One region of the Arthrobacter sp. 05T423 genome, then DNA from elsewhere that is predicted to be linked to it. Evidence: predicted binding sites of a transcription regulator. Region 1 holds the regulator's gene; each other region holds the start of a gene.

Region 1 (5,395 bases):
TACCGGGCCGTCGGGGCAATCGCGGGCTCAACGCTGAATCCGGGGGCCGTAGCTATGGAACTGTTAGGAAATCGATGACCTCTTCGACCCTGCCCAGCAGGGCGGGCTCAAGGTCGGCGTATGTCCGCACGGCGCCTAGGAGTTTCTGCCAGCCGAGGCCAACGTCCTCCTTGGTCGCGTGCGGCCAACCGAAGGAGGTGAGGATGCCGGTTTTCCAATCCGTGCCGCGCGGCACCACCGGCCACGCCGGAATGCCCAGCACCGACGGCCGGATCGCCTGCCACACATCCACATAGGGGTGGCCGACGATCAGCACGTTTCCGGCGGCGCCGGGGGAGGCCATCACGGCGTCGGCGATCCTGGACTCCTTGGAATCGGGGACCAGATGGTCCACCAGAACTCCCAGCCTGCGGCCGGGACCTGGGCGGAAGGCGGCCACCGCCCCCGCCAGGTCATCAATGCCATGCAGGGGTTCGACGACGATGCCCTCCACCCGGAGGTCGTCGCCCCAGACTTTTTCCACCAGCTCGGCATCATGCTTGCCTTCAACCCAGATCCGGCTGGCCTTGGCCACCTGGGCGCGCTGTCCTTCCACCCGCACCGAACCCGACGCCGTCCGTGCGGAGATGCCCTGCCCTGCGGGCTTGGCCTTGGGGGCCGGAGGCATCAGGCGGATCGGCTGCCCCTCCAAGAGGAACCCGAAGCCAAGCTTGAAGGACCGGGATTTTCCGCGGCGGTCTTCGAGCGCCACCACGTGCATGCCGCCGGACTTCTCCACCCGGGTCACTGCGCCCACCCAGCCGGACTGGACGTCCTCGAGCACCATGCCGCGCTCCACCGGAACCTCGGGAAGGCTGTTCTTGGCGGGCGCTGCCATATCCTGCGGGCCCCAGGTCTGGTACTGCATTCGTTCACCGCTCTGCACTAGGAAGGAGCCGCTCCGGCTGCGGGCTTGCCGCCGGGGGACAGGCGCCCGGAATTCCGCCCGGAGCGGTATCAATGCTAACAACGCGGCGTCTCATATTAGACTTGTTAGCACTTAGGCACGTCGAGTGCTAACCACAGCGTTGACGGGCAGGATTAATGTCCGGAGCGGTTACGGCCAAAAGGAGGTGGACTGTGAGCGAACCACGAAAGCTTGAGGTGCTGCGCGCCATCGTGGAGGACTATGTCCATTCCCGCGAGCCTGTCGGCTCCAAGGCCCTGGTGGAACGGCATCATCTGGGTGTTTCCAGTGCCACCATCCGCAACGACATGGCGGCACTGGAGGATGAGGGCCTCATCACGGCCCCGCACACGAGTGCCGGCCGGATTCCCACGGACAAGGGCTACCGCCTGTTCGTCGACCAGATCTCGGCGGTCAAGCCGCTTTCCCCGGCGGAGAAACGCGCCATCCAGACCCTGCTCGAGGGGTCCGAGGACCTGGACGACGTCCTTGACCGGACGGCCCGGCTCCTGTCCCAGCTGACCAACCAGGTCGCCGTCGTGCAGTACCCGCACCTGAGCCGGGCAGTTGTCCGGCACATCGAATTTGTGCTGCTGGCGCCGCGGAAGGTGCTGATCGTGCTGATCGCAGACTCCGGCAAGGTTGACCAGCGCGTCGTCGACGCCGGGCAGGACCTGTCAGACGACACGCTCGGCGCCCTGCGCACCCGGTTCCTGACCGGTGTGGCCGGAACTCCGGTGGCCATCCTGCCCCGGCACCTGTCCGCCGTCGTGGCCGGCTGTACGCCGGCCGAGCGGCCTGCGGCAGTGGCCCTCGGCAAGGGGCTGGAAGGCCTGGCCCACAACAGCCGGGAAGACCGCATGGTCCTGGCCGGAACGGCCAACCTGGCGCGGTCCAACGTGGACTTCCCGCTCAGCATCGGACCAGTCCTTGAGGCCCTCGAGGAACAGGTGGTGATGCTGCGGCTCCTGAGCGACATGGCACAGGACCCGCGCGGCGTGGCGGTCAGCATCGGCCGCGAAAACCCCTACGACGGACTGGCCGAGGCGTCGGTGGTGGCCACCGGGTACGGTCCCGACGCCACCGCCAAGGTAGGCATCCTCGGCCCCACCCGGATGGACTATCCCACCACCATGGCCGCCGTACGAGCGGTGGCCCGCTACCTTTCGAGGATTCTGGGCCCATGACCGCACGCCCCGGACATCCCCTGACAACAGGCAATACAACCAGGAAGAGATACGAACTTTGAGTAGCCACTACGACGTTCTTGGAGTCTCCCCCGAAGCCACCGGCGAGGAGATCAAAAAGGCCTACCGCAAGCTGGCCCGCTCGCTTCACCCGGACGTCAACCCCGGGGACGACGCCGCCGAACGGTTCAAGGCCGTCACCCACGCCTACGAGGTGCTGTCTGATCCGCAGAAGCGCAGGGTCTACGACACCACCGGCAACGAGAACGGCACCGACAACGGCTTCGGCGGCGGCGGCTACGCCGGCCAGGGCTTCGCGTTCCAGGACATCTTTGACACCTTCTTCGGCGCCGGCGGCACCTCCGGGCCCGCGTCCCGTGTCCGCCGCGGCCAGGACGCGCTCATCAGCGTCCGGATCGACCTGCGCGATGCGGTCTTCGGCGTCAACAAGAAGCTGGAAGTGGACACGGCCGTCACCTGCCCCACCTGTGAAGGGTCCTGCTGCCGCGAGGGCAGCCACCCGGAGCGCTGCGACATCTGCGGCGGCAGCGGCCAGGTGCAGCGCGCAGTACGTTCCATCCTCGGCCAGGTCATGACCGCAGCCCCCTGCGGGTCATGCGAAGGCTTCGGCACGGTCATCAAGGACCCCTGCAACGAATGCAGCGGCCAGGGCCGGATCCGCAGCCGCCGCTCCCTCACCATCAAGGTTCCGGCGGGCGTGGCCACCGGAACCCGGATCCAGCTCTCCGGACAGGGCGAAGCCGGCCCCGCGGGCGGCCCGTCCGGCGACCTCTACGTGGAAATCCGGGTCAACAACGACTCCACCTACGTCCGCGAGGGCGACGACCTCCACGCCACCCTGAACATCCCCATGACCGCTGCCGCCCTTGGCACGGAACTGGGCCTGGAGACCTTCGACGGCAAGCAGGACATCGACGTCAAGGCGGGCACCCAGTCCGGCGAGATCATCACCCTGCGCGGCCTCGGCGTCACGCACCTTCGGGGCTACGGCCGCGGTGACCTCAAGGTCCACCTGCAGGTGGAGACCCCGTCCAAGCTGGACCCCGCGCAGGAGGACCTGCTGCGCCAGCTGGCCAAGCTCCGCGGCGAGCAGTTCTCCGAGGGCAAGCTCGCGGCCAGCGGCGGCGTCTTCGCAAAGCTGCGGGACCGCTTCGGTAACCTGTAGCGGTGAGCAACCCCGTATTCTTCACCCCGGCCGGGGTGCTGGACAGCACGGTTCCCGGTTCGCTGTTCGTCCTCGACGGCGCCGAGGCCCGGCATGCGGTCACGGTCAAGCGCCTTGCGGTGGGGGAGCAGGTGGACATTGCCGACGGCGCCGGCAGGCGCATCACGGGAACCGTGACGGAGGCCGCCCCCGCCGAACTGACGGTCGAATGCACCTCCGTCAGCGTTGAGCAGCGGCCGGACGTCCGCCTGGTGCTCGTGCAGGCCCTCGCCAAGGGCGACCGCGATGAACTGGCGGTCGAGACCGCCACCGAGCTGGGCATCGACGCGGTGATCCCGTGGCAGTCGGAACGCTCCATCGTCAGATGGAAGGGTGACCGTGCGGCGAAGGCCCACGGCAAATGGCAGTCCGCCGTGACGGCGGCGGCCAAGCAGGCCCGCCGCGCCTGGATCCCCGTGGTGCGTCCCGCCGTCGACACCCAGTCGCTGGCCAAGGAAGTTGCGGAAGCCGGTCTGGCCGTGATCCTGCACGAGGACGCGGTGACGCCGCTGCGGAGAGTCCTGGGCAAGTGGGCCGAGGAGCGCCAAGAGGTGGCGGGCCCCAGCGAGGTCCTGCTCATCGTTGGTCCCGAAGGGGGAATCAGCCCCCGCGAGGTCACGAGGCTGTGCAGCGCCGGGGCCGTTACGGCACTGTTGGGACCGCACGTCCTGCGGTCATCGACGGCGGGACCGGCCGGCGTCGTTGTTGCCAGCGACGTCCTGGGCCGCTGGTAGCCTCAGCCAGCTAAAGGTGCCCGGCGGGAACCGCTAGCGGACGGAGAACCCGCGCGAGTCGACGTTCAGTTCGTCGTCGGGTCTGCCCGGATCGATCTGGGAGACGCGCACCTCGTAGTTGCCGGGCGCGAGGTTGACGGTGATGCCGAAGACTCCGGAGGCGGCGGGATCAGCGGCGGCCTTGGCTTCCCCGGTCAGGTAGCTCTCCTTGTCGCCGTTGTCCTGGACCTTCAGGATCCGCCAGTGGAGTTTGCCGTTCGGAACGGTGCTTCGTCCGGAGATCTTGACCCGCCCGTCCCCGACCTCGGTGCCCTCCTGCGGATCGATGATCCACACCGGGGCCACCATTCCTGCACTGCGGGATGTGGGGGCGCCGAGCTTGACGTGCTTGAAGGCCAGGTAGTCGGTGTGCCCATCCACCAGGATCACCACCTCAATTTGCTGGCCGGCGTCAATCAGCCCGGAGCTGGCCCCGGCGGCTGTCGCGGTGTACACCAGCTGCTGGATGGCGCGCTGGGCCATGTCGGCGTCGAGGTTGCTGTTGAAGGCATCCGCGGATACGTCCACGGTAATGACATTGGTGCCCGAAATCGACGTCGCCAGGTTCTTGGGGTTCTGCCACGGTGTGAAGAAGTCCGGATCCAGCGGCGTCTCCGACATCATGGCCCGCAGGGCGCGCGTGATCGGGTTCTCATCGTCGGGAACGTCGCGGAACTCGCGGTACAGAAAAACGTTGCTGTTGCTCCGCCCGATCCAGTAGATAGGCGCCTTGTTCGAGGACTGCGTGGTTTCCAACGGCGCGCTGGTGGTGGGGACGCCGTCAGCGCCGGCCGCCCGGCGTGAGGAGGAGGTGGGCGAGTTGGCAGAGGTCACCGCGGGATCGGGATCGGCAACGCACCCCGACAGCAGCAGGGCAGCCGGAAGCAGCGCGGAGAGCATCACGGAGCGCATCCGCGGTACTTTCCGGCCCGGAGTTCCTGGCTGACTGATGCTTGCGGTCCCTTCGAATGAGCAGTTTCTGGCGGGCACGCCGGACCGTAGCCGGCGAGCTCCTTTTCCAGCATTACACGAGACTTTGGCGCGCCGGGCGCCTTTCGCCGCACGCGGCCGAACTGCAACGGGAACGATATGAGGCCGATACAAAGTTGATACCTAATGGCGGGAACGCGTTACAGAAATGCGGTCTGCCTGCCCTTCCTGCACGGCGGGCGAGGGCGTGCGCTGGCGTAAGATGTAAAGACACAAACGAGTTATATTCCGAACTGGAGGGAACCGAAGGCCCGCGGGCCGTCACCATGACTGA
Region 2 (5,395 bases), on a different contig from region 1:
TAAGCTCCCGCTCCCGCGCCTTGAGGACGCCGCCCGGCGGGTGGTCACGATGATGATCTGGCGCGGCCGGACCGCGCAGAGGAAGCCTCCGGCAGCACCGGGAAGCAAGGCCACCGCCCCCGGAAAGCTGCCGGCCGCCGTCGGACCCTACCCGCCCGGCACCGGCTGCAGGTAACAAAGACGGCCCCGCCGGTTAAACGACCAGCCCCGCCGTTTAATGGAGGGGTGCCGATTCTGAATAAAGACATGACCCTGTGCATTTCCCTCTCGGCCCGGCCGAGCAACAACGGGACCCGCTTCCACAACCACCTGTACGACCAGCTGGGCCTGAACTGGATCTACAAGGCGTTCGCGCCCACCGACCTGGCGCAGGCGATCGCGGGCGTCCGCGGCCTGGGGATCCGGGGCTGCGCCGTCTCCATGCCCTACAAGGAGGACGTGATTGCCCTGGTGGACGCCATGGACCCGTCCGCCAAGGCCATCGATTCCGTCAACACCATCGTCAATGACGGCGGGCGGCTGACGGCCTACAACACCGACTACACGGCGATCGAGCAGCTGCTGCAGCGCAACGCCGTGCCTGCGGAGTCATCGGTGCTGCTCACGGGCGCCGGCGGCATGGCCAAGGCCACCGCCGCGGCCCTGCGTGACGCGGGATTCAAAGACGTGAGCATCATCGCCCGCAACGAGGCAACCGGCCGGGCGCTCGCCGACCTTTACGGCTTTGCCTGGCGGGGGGAGCTGGGCACCGGCCCGGAGGCCACGGCTGACATGGTCATCAACGTCACGCCGGTGGGAATGGCCGGTGGACCGGAAGCCGACGCGCTGTCCTTTCCCGCCGAAACCATCGAGGCCGCCAAGGTGGTTTTCGACGTCGTGGCCCTGCCCGCGGAAACGCCGCTCATTCAGGCGGCGCGGGCAGCCGGCAAGCAGGTCATCACGGGCGCAGAGGTAGCCACCATCCAGGCGCTGGAGCAGTTTGTGCTGTACACGGGCATCCGGCCCACAGAGCAGCAGGTCCGGGACGCCGAGGCGTTCGTGCGCGCCCAGTAGCCAGTGCGGGCCCAGTAGTTACACGGGCTCCACGGAGACGGCCACTCTCTCCTCCCCGATCCGGGTGAGGACCAGGGTGCCTGTCTTTTTGCCCGCCGACTTCCCGCCGGCTTTACCGGCGCCCTTCCCGCCGGCCTTGCCCCCGGGCAGCAGCTGCTTGCGCAGCTCCTCCGGGGTGACGGACATGCCGCGCTTCTTGATGTCCAGGACGCCGACGCCGTTCTCCCGGACCCAGGCCTTGAGGGCCTTGACGTTGAACGGCATGACCTCCAGGACCCGGTAGGCCCGGGCGTACGGAGTGTCCACCAGCTCAGGGGCGCAGATGTAGGCGATGTGCTCGTCCACGAGGTGGCCCCCCAGGTCCATCGCCAGGTCGGCCACGAGCCCGGCACGGATGACCGCGCCGTCAGGCTCATACAGGAAACCGTCCACCGGGCCCACGGGGGCAACGGGTCCGCCGTCGAACTCCTCCCCGCTGGTAAGTTCCGCGGCGCCCTCCGGCCCTATGACCAGGGCGGCCCGGCGGATGCCCGGACGGGCCACGGCGTTGAACCACAGAGTGACCTCGGTGACGTCGCCGCCCACCGAGACCCACTGCGCCTCACAGCCGGCCGGCACCGACTCGTGCGGCATGCCGGGACCCATTTTGACGCCGACGGCGCGCCCGGCGGCAGCCAGCGACTCCACGAAGGACAACGGGGGAGAAAAGGCCTCGGGGTCCCAGATCCGCCTGGTGCCGGACGTGGTGGTGGTGCGCCGGGCGGGGTCCAGCCACACGCCGGCCCCGTCCTCCAGCGCCACCGATGTCGCGTCCGAATGGACCACCGTGGCGTGCGGAAAGGGAATGAGGTTTATCGTGGCGCAGGCGGCGGTGGTCTCGTCCACCTCCACAGCCGTCACGGCAATGTCCAGCGATGCAAGGGCCATCGCGTCCGCGCCGAGGCCGCAGCCAAGGTCGGCTACATGGCTGACGCCCGCCTGGGCAAAGCGCTGGGCGTGCCGGGCGGCGACGTTGAGCCGGGTGGCCTGCTCCAGGCCGGCCTGGGTGAAGAGCATCTGCCGGGCGAACTCGCCGAACTTGCCCTCGGCCCTGGTCCTGAGCCGTGACTGCGTCAGGACGGCGGAGACGAGCTCGGGGGAGTGCCCGGCCTTGCGGAGGGTTGAGCTGAGGGTGAAGGAATCGTCCTCCCGGTACGGTCCGAGCGAGGCCAGCAGCTCCCATCCTTCTTCGGTGAGGAGCGGGGCGATCTGGTCCTGCGGTGCTTCAGACATGGGATCAAGCCTAGTGGAGGGGCCGCCCAAGCTCTTCCCGATAGGGTGGTCTGAATGGAATCCAGCGAAACGCCAACCCCTGGTCAGCCCGAACGCAACAACCCCGGACCGGCGCAGCATAGCCGCCTGGTCCGGTATGCACGCCCGGTGCTGATCGCCGGCGCTGTGATCGCCGTCGTCTGCCTTGTCCTGCTGGTGATCATCTTCCTGCTCGACTCCTTCAATTCCACCGTCTACTCGGTGGGTGGCAAGAACATCAGCGACGCCACCGAGGAAGCCCGGCAGATCCGCGACCTGTACCTCGGGGCGCGCGTGGGCGGAATCGTGGTGCTCATCGTGTCGGTGCTTGCCGCAGCGGCGGCCGCCGCCGTGCTTGTCCGCGAGCAGCGTAAGCGGGGGGACCAGGACGCCGACGGCGGCGAGGACCTGGGGTTCGACGACCTCGCCGGGCGCTGAACGAAGGGTCCTGGCGGGTTACGGCGGATGAAATTCTGGCACTCACCTTGACCGAGTGCTAACCCCTTACATAGAGTCATCATTAGCACTCTCCCTAGGAGGGTGCTAACACACGAAGAGCTGCCAGCCTGGCTGCTGCCGGCACCGCGACGACGGTCTGCCGCCACGGCGCAACAGTTTTTACTGTCCATGAATTTTGATGAAAAGGAGAGGTCCGAGTGTCGGTCTCTATTAAGCCTCTTGAGGATCGTATTGTTGTTCGCCCGCTCGAAGCCGAGCAGACCACGGCTTCCGGCCTGGTCATCCCGGACTCCGCCCAGGAGAAGCCGCAGGAAGGCGAAGTTGTTGCAGTAGGCCCCGGCCGCTTCGAAGACGGCAACCGCGTACCGGTCGACGTAGCTGTTGGCGACGTCGTCATCTACTCCAAGTACGGCGGAACCGAAGTCAAGACCGGCGGCACCGAGTACCTCGTGCTCTCCGCCCGCGACGTTCTGGCGATCGTCGTAAAGTAACTCTTTGGATCCCCGTGCCGCTGCCCGAGTCTGATTCTGTCTGGCCGGGCGGCTGCACGGGGTTCTGTCTTGAAAGGACAAACCATGGCAAAGCAGCTTGCGTTTAACGACGCTGCCCGCCGGTCGCTTGAAGCCGGCATCGACAAGCTCGCCAACACGGTTAAGGTGACGCTTGGTCCCCGCGGCCGCAACGTCGTGCTGGACAAGAAGTGGGGTGCCCCCACGATCACCAACGACGGCGTGACCATCGCCCGGGAAGTCGAACTGGACGACCCGTACGAAAACCTTGGCGCCCAGCTGGCCAAGGAAGTCGCCACCAAGACGAACGACGTCGCCGGTGACGGCACCACCACTGCCACAGTGCTCGCCCAGGCACTGGTCAAGGAAGGCCTGCGCAACGTTGCCGCCGGCGCCGCTCCTGGCCAGATCAAGCGCGGCATCGAGGTCTCCGTCGAGGCCATCGCAGCACGCCTGCTGGAGAACGCCCGTCCCGTTGAGGGCACCCAGGTGGCCAACGTTGCCGCCATCTCCGCGCAGAGCGACGAGGTTGGCGAGCTGCTCGCCGAGGCCTTCGACAAGGTTGGCAAGGATGGTGTGATCACCATCGAGGAATCCTCCACCACGCAGACCGAACTGGCTCTGACCGAGGGTATGCAGTTCGACAAGGGCTACCTGTCCCCGTACTTCATCACCGACACCGAGCGCCAGGAAGCCGTCCTCGAGGACGCCCTTATCCTGATCAACCAGGGCAAGATCTCCTCGGTGCAGGAATTCCTGCCGCTGCTGGAGAAGGCGCTGCAGAGCTCCAAGCCTCTGTTCATCATCGCCGAGGACGTCGACGGCGAAGCCCTGTCCACGCTGATCGTCAACCGCATCCGCGGCACCCTGAACGTGGTCGCCGTCAAGGCTCCGGGCTTCGGTGACCGCCGCAAGGCCATGCTGCAGGACATCGCGACGCTGACCGGCGCGCAGGTTGTGTCCCCGGAACTGGGCCTGAGCCTGGACTCCGTGGGCCTCGAGGTGCTGGGTACCGCCCGCCGCATCACGGTGACCAAGGACAACACCACCATCGTCGACGGCGCAGGTTCGGCCGAGGACGTTGCAGCACGCGTTGCGCAGCTGCGCGCCGAGCTGACCCGCACCGATTCCGACTGGGACCGGGAGAAGCTGCAGGAGCGCCTGGCCAAGCTGGCCGGCGGCATCGGCGTGATCAAGGTCGGCGCAGCCACCGAGGTTGAGCTGAAGGAAAAGAAGCACCGCATCGAAGATGCAGTGTCCTCCACCCGCGCGGCCCTCGAAGAAGGCATCGTGGCCGGTGGCGGTTCCGCCCTGATCCACGCGCTGAAGGCACTCGACGAGGACCCGGCTGTCACGGCACTCGAAGGTGACGCGGCTGCCGCCGTCGGCATCGTCCGCCGTGCACTGGTCCAGCCGCTGCGCTGGATCGCGCAGAACGCCGGCCACGACGGCTACGTTGTGGCCGCCCGGGTTGCCGAGCAGGACAACAACCACGGCTTCAACGCCAAGTCCGGCGAGTACGAGGACCTGATCGCAGCGGGCGTCATTGACCCCGTCAAGGTCACCCGTGCAGCCCTGCGCAACGCAGCCTCCATCGCTGCGCTGGTGCTCACCACCGAAACCCTGGTGGCTGAGAAGGCCGCCGAGGAAGACGAGCACGCAGGCCACAGCCACTAGGCTGCAGCCCGCTCCAAGCGGCTCATGAGAAGGCCCGTCCAGCTGCCGCTGGGCGGGCCTTCTCTGCGCTTTCAGACGGATTCTCCCGGCTAAGACCCCGGTCGCACCTGCGTGGTTGATTCGTCTGGAATGTCACGAATTGGTAACATGGGTGCTTTGTGCTGCCGTTTGAGGGGTTATCTGTGCCAGAAGCGAGATCGACGGACCCGCTGGAAAGCATGCCGCGCGAGGAACCGGCAGGGAACCAAAACCATGAGCCGCGGGCTGCCCGGCTGAAGGCCAGGCCTGGTTACCGGCCCGAGGTGCAGGGCCTTCGTGCCCTCGCGGTGCTCATGGTGGTCACGTACCACGTGTGGCTTGGCCGGGTTTCCGGCGGCGTGGACATCTTCCTGCTGATCTCTGCGTTC
Region 3 (5,395 bases), on a different contig from region 1:
GTGCGCGGGGAGTGACTCGATGACGGCGGCAACGGCCGGCAGCGCTGCCTCGTCCCCGGCCAGCAGGTACCAGTCCGCTGACGGATCAGGGTTGTAGCCGCCGCCGGGGCCGGTGAAGATGAGGTTGTCGCCCGGTTTGGCCGACGCGGCCCAGGGGCCGGCCAGGCCTTCGTCTCCGTGCACGACGAAATCAATGGCCAGTTCGCCGGCTGCCGTATCCACCCAGCGGACCGTGTAGGTCCGGGTGTGCGGCCACTGCTCCCGCGGCATCGTCTCCCGGACGGCCCACAGGTCCAGGGGCTCGGGGTAGTCCACGCCGGGCTGCGGAAAGACGATCTTGACGTACCGGTCCACGAAGTCGTTGTTGACGTAATCGGCAAACCCCGCGCCGCCGGCCACGATCCGCACCATGTGGGCGGAAAGCTGCTCCCGCCGGAGGACAGTCAGGGTGACCTGCGGGCGGGATTTCTTGGTGGCGGTGGTGTCGGCCGGAAGGGAAGTCATGCAGGTGAGCCTAGCCTAAGTACCTTGGCCGGAGCTGAGTAGCGGCACCGCCGGGAGTTCCCAGTCCACCGGCCCGGCGCCCTGCTCCGTCAGCAGGGCGTTGGCGCGGCTGAACGGCCGGGAGCCGAAGAAGCCCCGCGAGGCGGACAGCGGGCTGGGGTGGGCGCTGGCCACCACAGGGGTGCTGCCCAGCAGGGGGCGGACGCTCTCGGCATCCTTGCCCCACAGCACGGCGACCAGCGGCGCGGTGGTTCCCTCTGCCGTGCGGCGCCCGGCGACGGCGGCAACGGCCGCCGTCGAAATCGGTTCCCAGCCCTTGCCGCGGTGGGACCCGGCTACGCCCTCCCGCACGCTCAATACCCGGTTGAGCAGCAAGACGCCCTGGTCAGCCCAGGCGCCGAGGTCGCCGTGGATCCGTGGCGGCAGGCCCAGGTCCGATTCAAGCTCCTTGTAGATGTTGGCCAGGCTGCGGGGGATGGGACGGGTGCCGGCGTCCACGGAAAAGGCGAGCCCCACGGCATGTCCGGGGGTGGGGTAGGGGTCCTGGCCCACGATCAGGACCCGCACCTCGTGCAGCGGCTGCCGGAACGCCCGGAGAACGTTCGACGCCGACGGCAGCAGCCGGTGCCCGGCAGTCTCTTCGCGTGCAAGGAAAGACAGTACGGACCTCAAGTCGGCCTCGGCTCCGGCCAGGGCGTCGGCCCAGTCGGGCGCCATCAGCTCGCCGAAGGGCAGCCTGGCAAGCTCCGCAAAGTCCAGGCCGGCCACCCCGGAGGGCTCCAGCTCGAAGAGTGGTTCAGGCTCGAAAAGAGGTTCAGGTTCCATCACGGTGTCCATTGTCCCAAACCATGGCCCGGCGGCTCCCGCCGGTCACCGACGGCCGCCATGCCCGCGCATCTAAGGCCGCTGTGGCCCGTGCCACAAATGACAATGCTGTTATTCCTCCGTAACATAGGGGAGGTACTTTGACCGGATTCAGCTAAGGAGAGCGCAGTGGCCGAGCCGTTGCAGGACCACCTCGCGGAGCGGGATTCAGGGCAGGAATCAGGGCAGGATTCACCGCAGGAGCACGGGCTGCGGAGCGGCTCGCTGCTGGACGACTTCAAGCTGCGGGACTCGCCGCTGAGCGAGCGGGAACAGCAGATTCTCGCCCTGGAACGGCAGTGGTGGAAGTATGCCGGTGCCAAGGAACAGGCCATCCGCGAGCTGTTTGACCTGTCCGCGACGCACTACTACCAGATCCTTAACGCCCTGATTGATACAGAGCACGCACTGGCCCACGACCCCATGCTCGTGAAGAGATTGCGTAGACTACGTACGTCACGTCACCGGGCTCGCACCGCACGCCGCCTTGGATCTGACGCGTAACTGCTAGTGCCGGACTGCCGGCGAAACCAACAAGGACACCCCTTCACCATGACTAATTTTGCTCGGGACGAATTCGACAGGGTACCTGAGGTCTCCTCCCGGCAGGGCGTACACCGCGCTGTCTCCGCGCCGTCCCGCCCGAAGTTGTGGCCGATACTTTCCACGGGAATCGGCGCGCTTGCCGTGGGTCTTATCGCTTTTCTCCTGTTGCCGCAGCTGGGTTTCCAGCCCGCCGTCTCGTCGCCCTCCGCAGCGGCAGCCGTTTCCACGCCATCGGACAGTCCCAGTCCGTCGCAGACGCCGTCAGCACGTGCGACGTCCGGCGCTGCTGCCTCGGCATCGCCGTCCGCCTCGGAGACTGCTTCCCCCTCCGCCGTGGAGCCCGCCACCTCGGAAACCATTGCCGGAGCGGCAGTGGACAAGTCGCAGCCTGTCTCCATCTTCAACGGAACGCTGACCTCCGGACTGGCCGGACGCGTGGGTGCCACGGTCAAGTCCGACGGCTGGGTGCTCGGCAAGGTGGCCAACTGGCAGGGGTCGCCCCAGCGGCAGTCGGTGATCTTCTACTCTGACGCCGACCACCGGGCCAACGCGGAGGCGCTCGGAGCTTTGCTGAACATCCCCACGCTGGTGGAAAGCGCCGAGTTCCAGACGCCCGTGGCGGTGGTCCTGGGCCCGGGCTACCAGTAGCCATTCCGGTTACGCCTGAATAACTATTGCCTCCTCTTCGGGCCGCTGGCCTGCGCCCCGAAGGTCCTGAATGGATAGAGTGATGGCAGGCTTCGAGGCGTAATTTACGGCACACACCGACGTGGGCCTTACGGAAGCAACCTGAAAGTGTGGGGATCATGGCATTGGGAACCGTGAAGTGGTTCAACGCGGAAAAGGGCTACGGCTTCATCACTGTTGACGATTCAGGCGACGACGTCTTCGTGCACTGGTCGGTCATTCAGACCGACGGGTTCCGGGCACTGGATGAGGGCCAGCGTGTGGAGCTGGAAGTGGGCGAAGGCGAAAAAGGTCCACAGGCAGAAAAGGTCCGGCCCGTCTAGTGGCGCGCCGCACGGGTCCCCGGGATTCAGCTGTCCGGGGAACAGCAATCCGGGACACGGCTGCCTGGTGGGCAACTGTCTGGGGTACCGCCGTCGTCCTGACGCTGGCTGCCTGCTCCGGAGCCGGGGACACCGCCCGGACAGCACCGGTTGAGGCCAGCGGCGACGGGATCCTGCGGATCGGGCTGATCCTCGACAACACCGGACCCCAGGCCTTCCTGAACGCCGCCCAACAGGCCGCGGCCAAACTCGCAGTCCAGGAGATCAACGCGGCGGGCGGGCACAAGGGCCGGCCGGTGGACCTGCTGCCCGCAACCACCGTGGGCGACACCGCCGCGCAGGCCCGGGAACTCGTGGATGCCGGGGCGGACGTAGTGATCGGTCCCACCGACTCAAGCCGCGCACCGGCCGCCATTGACGTGCTGTCCAAGGCCAGGATCACGCTCATCTCTCCGGCCAATACGGCCCCGGAACTGAGCAGCTACAAGAGTGGCGGCTACTACTTCCGCACCGCGGCGGCGGACATCGCCCAGGCTCCTGTCCTGGTGAAACTCGCCAAGGACGCCGGGGCCAGAAGCCTCGCCGTGGTGTACGAAGACGGCAACTACGGTCAGGACGTGTCTGCAGCAGTGTCCGCTGCCGCCAAGGCCGGCGGGCTGAACCCCGTCACGCTCTCCGGCTTCACGCGCGGCGAGGCACAGAAGTCCGTGGCGGCTGCACGTGACGCGGCCCCGGATGCTGTCGTCGTCATTGCCCGGGACGGTGCGCAGGGCGCGATCGCCGAGCTCACCAACGCCGGATTGGCGGGCAACAAACTCATTCTGGGCGACGGCGGCTTCAGGCAGTACGGCTCCGCGCTCGGGTCGAAGTCGCTGGAAGGAACGCGCGCCCTGGTGCCCGGCGTCTTCCCCTCGGCGCACTTCCAGGCAGAACTCGTGGCCATCGATGCGGGGCTCAAGGACACGACCTTTGCGCCCGAGACTTATGATGCCGTAAACCTGGCAGCGCTGGCCGCCGCTGCGGCAGAGGACGACGCCGGTGCCTCCATCGCCGGTACGCTCATTTCCGTCTCGGGCGGCACCGCCGGGGGCCGGGCATCCTCCGCGCCCTCCGGCCAGCCGGCCGTCTGCACGACCTACAAGGATTGCCTTGCGGCCATCCGGGCAGGAAAGGCCATCGACTACGACGGCGAGTCGGGGCCCGTCCGCTTCGACGCCAACGGTGACGTCACGGCCGCGAAGTATATGGTGTTCACGTACGGAGCGGACAACAAGGCCAGGCTCACGGGCAGCGAGGCCGCCGGCAGGTCCGCCCGCTGATCGCTGGTAGCGAATACTCCGCCCGCGCGCGGGATAAACAAGCGCATCTGCTTGCACTCTCCCCGGGGGAGTGCTAATTATTGATTAGCACTCCAGCGTGCCGACTGCTAAAGGGTGGCCCCGGTTCAGGCCGATACCACCCCGGCAGCGGCGCAAGGAGCGAAAGAAAAACCTGGTTGGGGTGAGATCCGGACCGTCGGGCGTACAGAGGCCTGCGGAAAGGATCGTCCGTCGCGGGCACCGCAGCAAGGGTCCTTCTTAACGACTGTCCCGAAAGGACTACTGCCGTTATGGCCAAGATCATTGCATTTGATGAAGAGGCACGCCGCGGTCTTGAGCGGGGCCTGAACACCCTCGCCGACGCCGTGAGGGTCACCCTCGGCCCGCGTGGCCGCAACGTCGTCCTCGAAAAGAAGTGGGGCGCCCCCACGATCACCAACGATGGTGTTTCCATCGCCAAGGAGATCGAGCTGGACGATCCCTATGAGAAGATCGGCGCCGAGCTGGTTAAGGAAGTTGCCAAGAAGACGGATGACGTCGCTGGCGACGGCACCACCACGGCCACCGTGCTGGCCCAGGCACTGGTCAAGGAAGGCCTGCGCAACGTCGCGGCCGGCGCTGACCCGCTGTCCCTCAAGCGCGGCATCGAGAAGGCCGTTGAGGCCGTCACCGCTGAGCTGCTGAACTCCGCCAAGGAAATCGAAACCAAGGAAGAGATCGCAGCCACGGCTTCCATCTCTGCCGGTGACGACGAAATCGGCGCCCTGATCGCCGAAGCCCTGGACAAGGTGGGCAAGGAAGGCGTAATCACGGTCGAGGAGTCCAACACCTTCGGCCTCGAGCTGGAGCTCACCGAAGGCATGCGCTTCGACAAGGGCTACATCTCCGCTTACTTCGTCACGGACACGGAGCGCCAGGAAACGGTCCTCGAGGACCCGTACATCCTGATCGTCAACTCCAAGATCTCCAACGTCAAGGAACTGGTTGCTGTCCTCGAGAAGGTCATGCAGTCCAACAAGCCGCTGCTGATCATCGCCGAAGACATCGAGGGCGAGGCCCTGGCCACCCTGATCGTCAACAAGATCCGTGGCACCTTCAAGTCCGTCGCCGTCAAGGCTCCGGGCTTCGGTGACCGCCGCAAGGCGCAGCTGG

Evidence for each region. Region 1 encodes HrcA, which represses chaperone genes, less so after heat shock. Its sites were predicted from a motif close to TTNGCACTCGNNNNNNNCGAGTGCNAA; they were not measured.
Region 2: a site for HrcA is predicted at 2,817-2,843, ahead of groES (co-chaperone GroES). Genes of this name have one in related genera too.
Region 3: a site for HrcA is predicted at 4,328-4,354, ahead of groL (chaperonin GroEL). Genes of this name have one in related genera too.

The regions. Positions count from the first base shown of each region.
Region 1 is NZ_JBFTLC010000007.1:132,265-137,659, forward strand. It holds gene AC1DFE_RS08270 (DUF3097 domain-containing protein) at 53-907, opposite strand; gene hrcA (heat-inducible transcriptional repressor HrcA) at 1,120-2,133, shown strand; gene dnaJ (molecular chaperone DnaJ) at 2,192-3,319, shown strand; gene AC1DFE_RS08285 (16S rRNA (uracil(1498)-N(3))-methyltransferase) at 3,322-4,092, shown strand; gene AC1DFE_RS08290 (GerMN domain-containing protein) at 4,126-5,043, opposite strand; gene AC1DFE_RS08295 (PhoH family protein) at 5,388-5,395, shown strand, end outside.
Region 2 is NZ_JBFTLC010000001.1:105,549-110,943, forward strand. It holds gene AC1DFE_RS00550 (glycoside hydrolase family 3 N-terminal domain-containing protein) at 1-175, shown strand, start outside; gene AC1DFE_RS00555 (shikimate 5-dehydrogenase) at 226-1,053, shown strand; gene AC1DFE_RS00560 (class I SAM-dependent methyltransferase) at 1,072-2,325, opposite strand; gene AC1DFE_RS00565 (hypothetical protein) at 2,380-2,781, shown strand; gene groES (co-chaperone GroES) at 3,000-3,293, shown strand; gene groL (chaperonin GroEL) at 3,378-4,988, shown strand; gene AC1DFE_RS00580 (acyltransferase family protein) at 5,207-5,395, shown strand, end outside.
Region 3 is NZ_JBFTLC010000038.1:4,804-10,198, forward strand. It holds gene AC1DFE_RS20840 (siderophore-interacting protein) at 1-504, opposite strand, end outside; gene AC1DFE_RS20845 (uracil-DNA glycosylase) at 520-1,329, opposite strand; gene AC1DFE_RS20850 (DUF3263 domain-containing protein) at 1,498-1,872, shown strand; gene AC1DFE_RS20855 (LytR C-terminal domain-containing protein) at 1,921-2,562, shown strand; gene AC1DFE_RS20860 (cold-shock protein) at 2,721-2,924, shown strand; gene AC1DFE_RS20865 (ABC transporter substrate-binding protein) at 2,972-4,243, shown strand; gene groL (chaperonin GroEL) at 4,534-5,395, shown strand, end outside.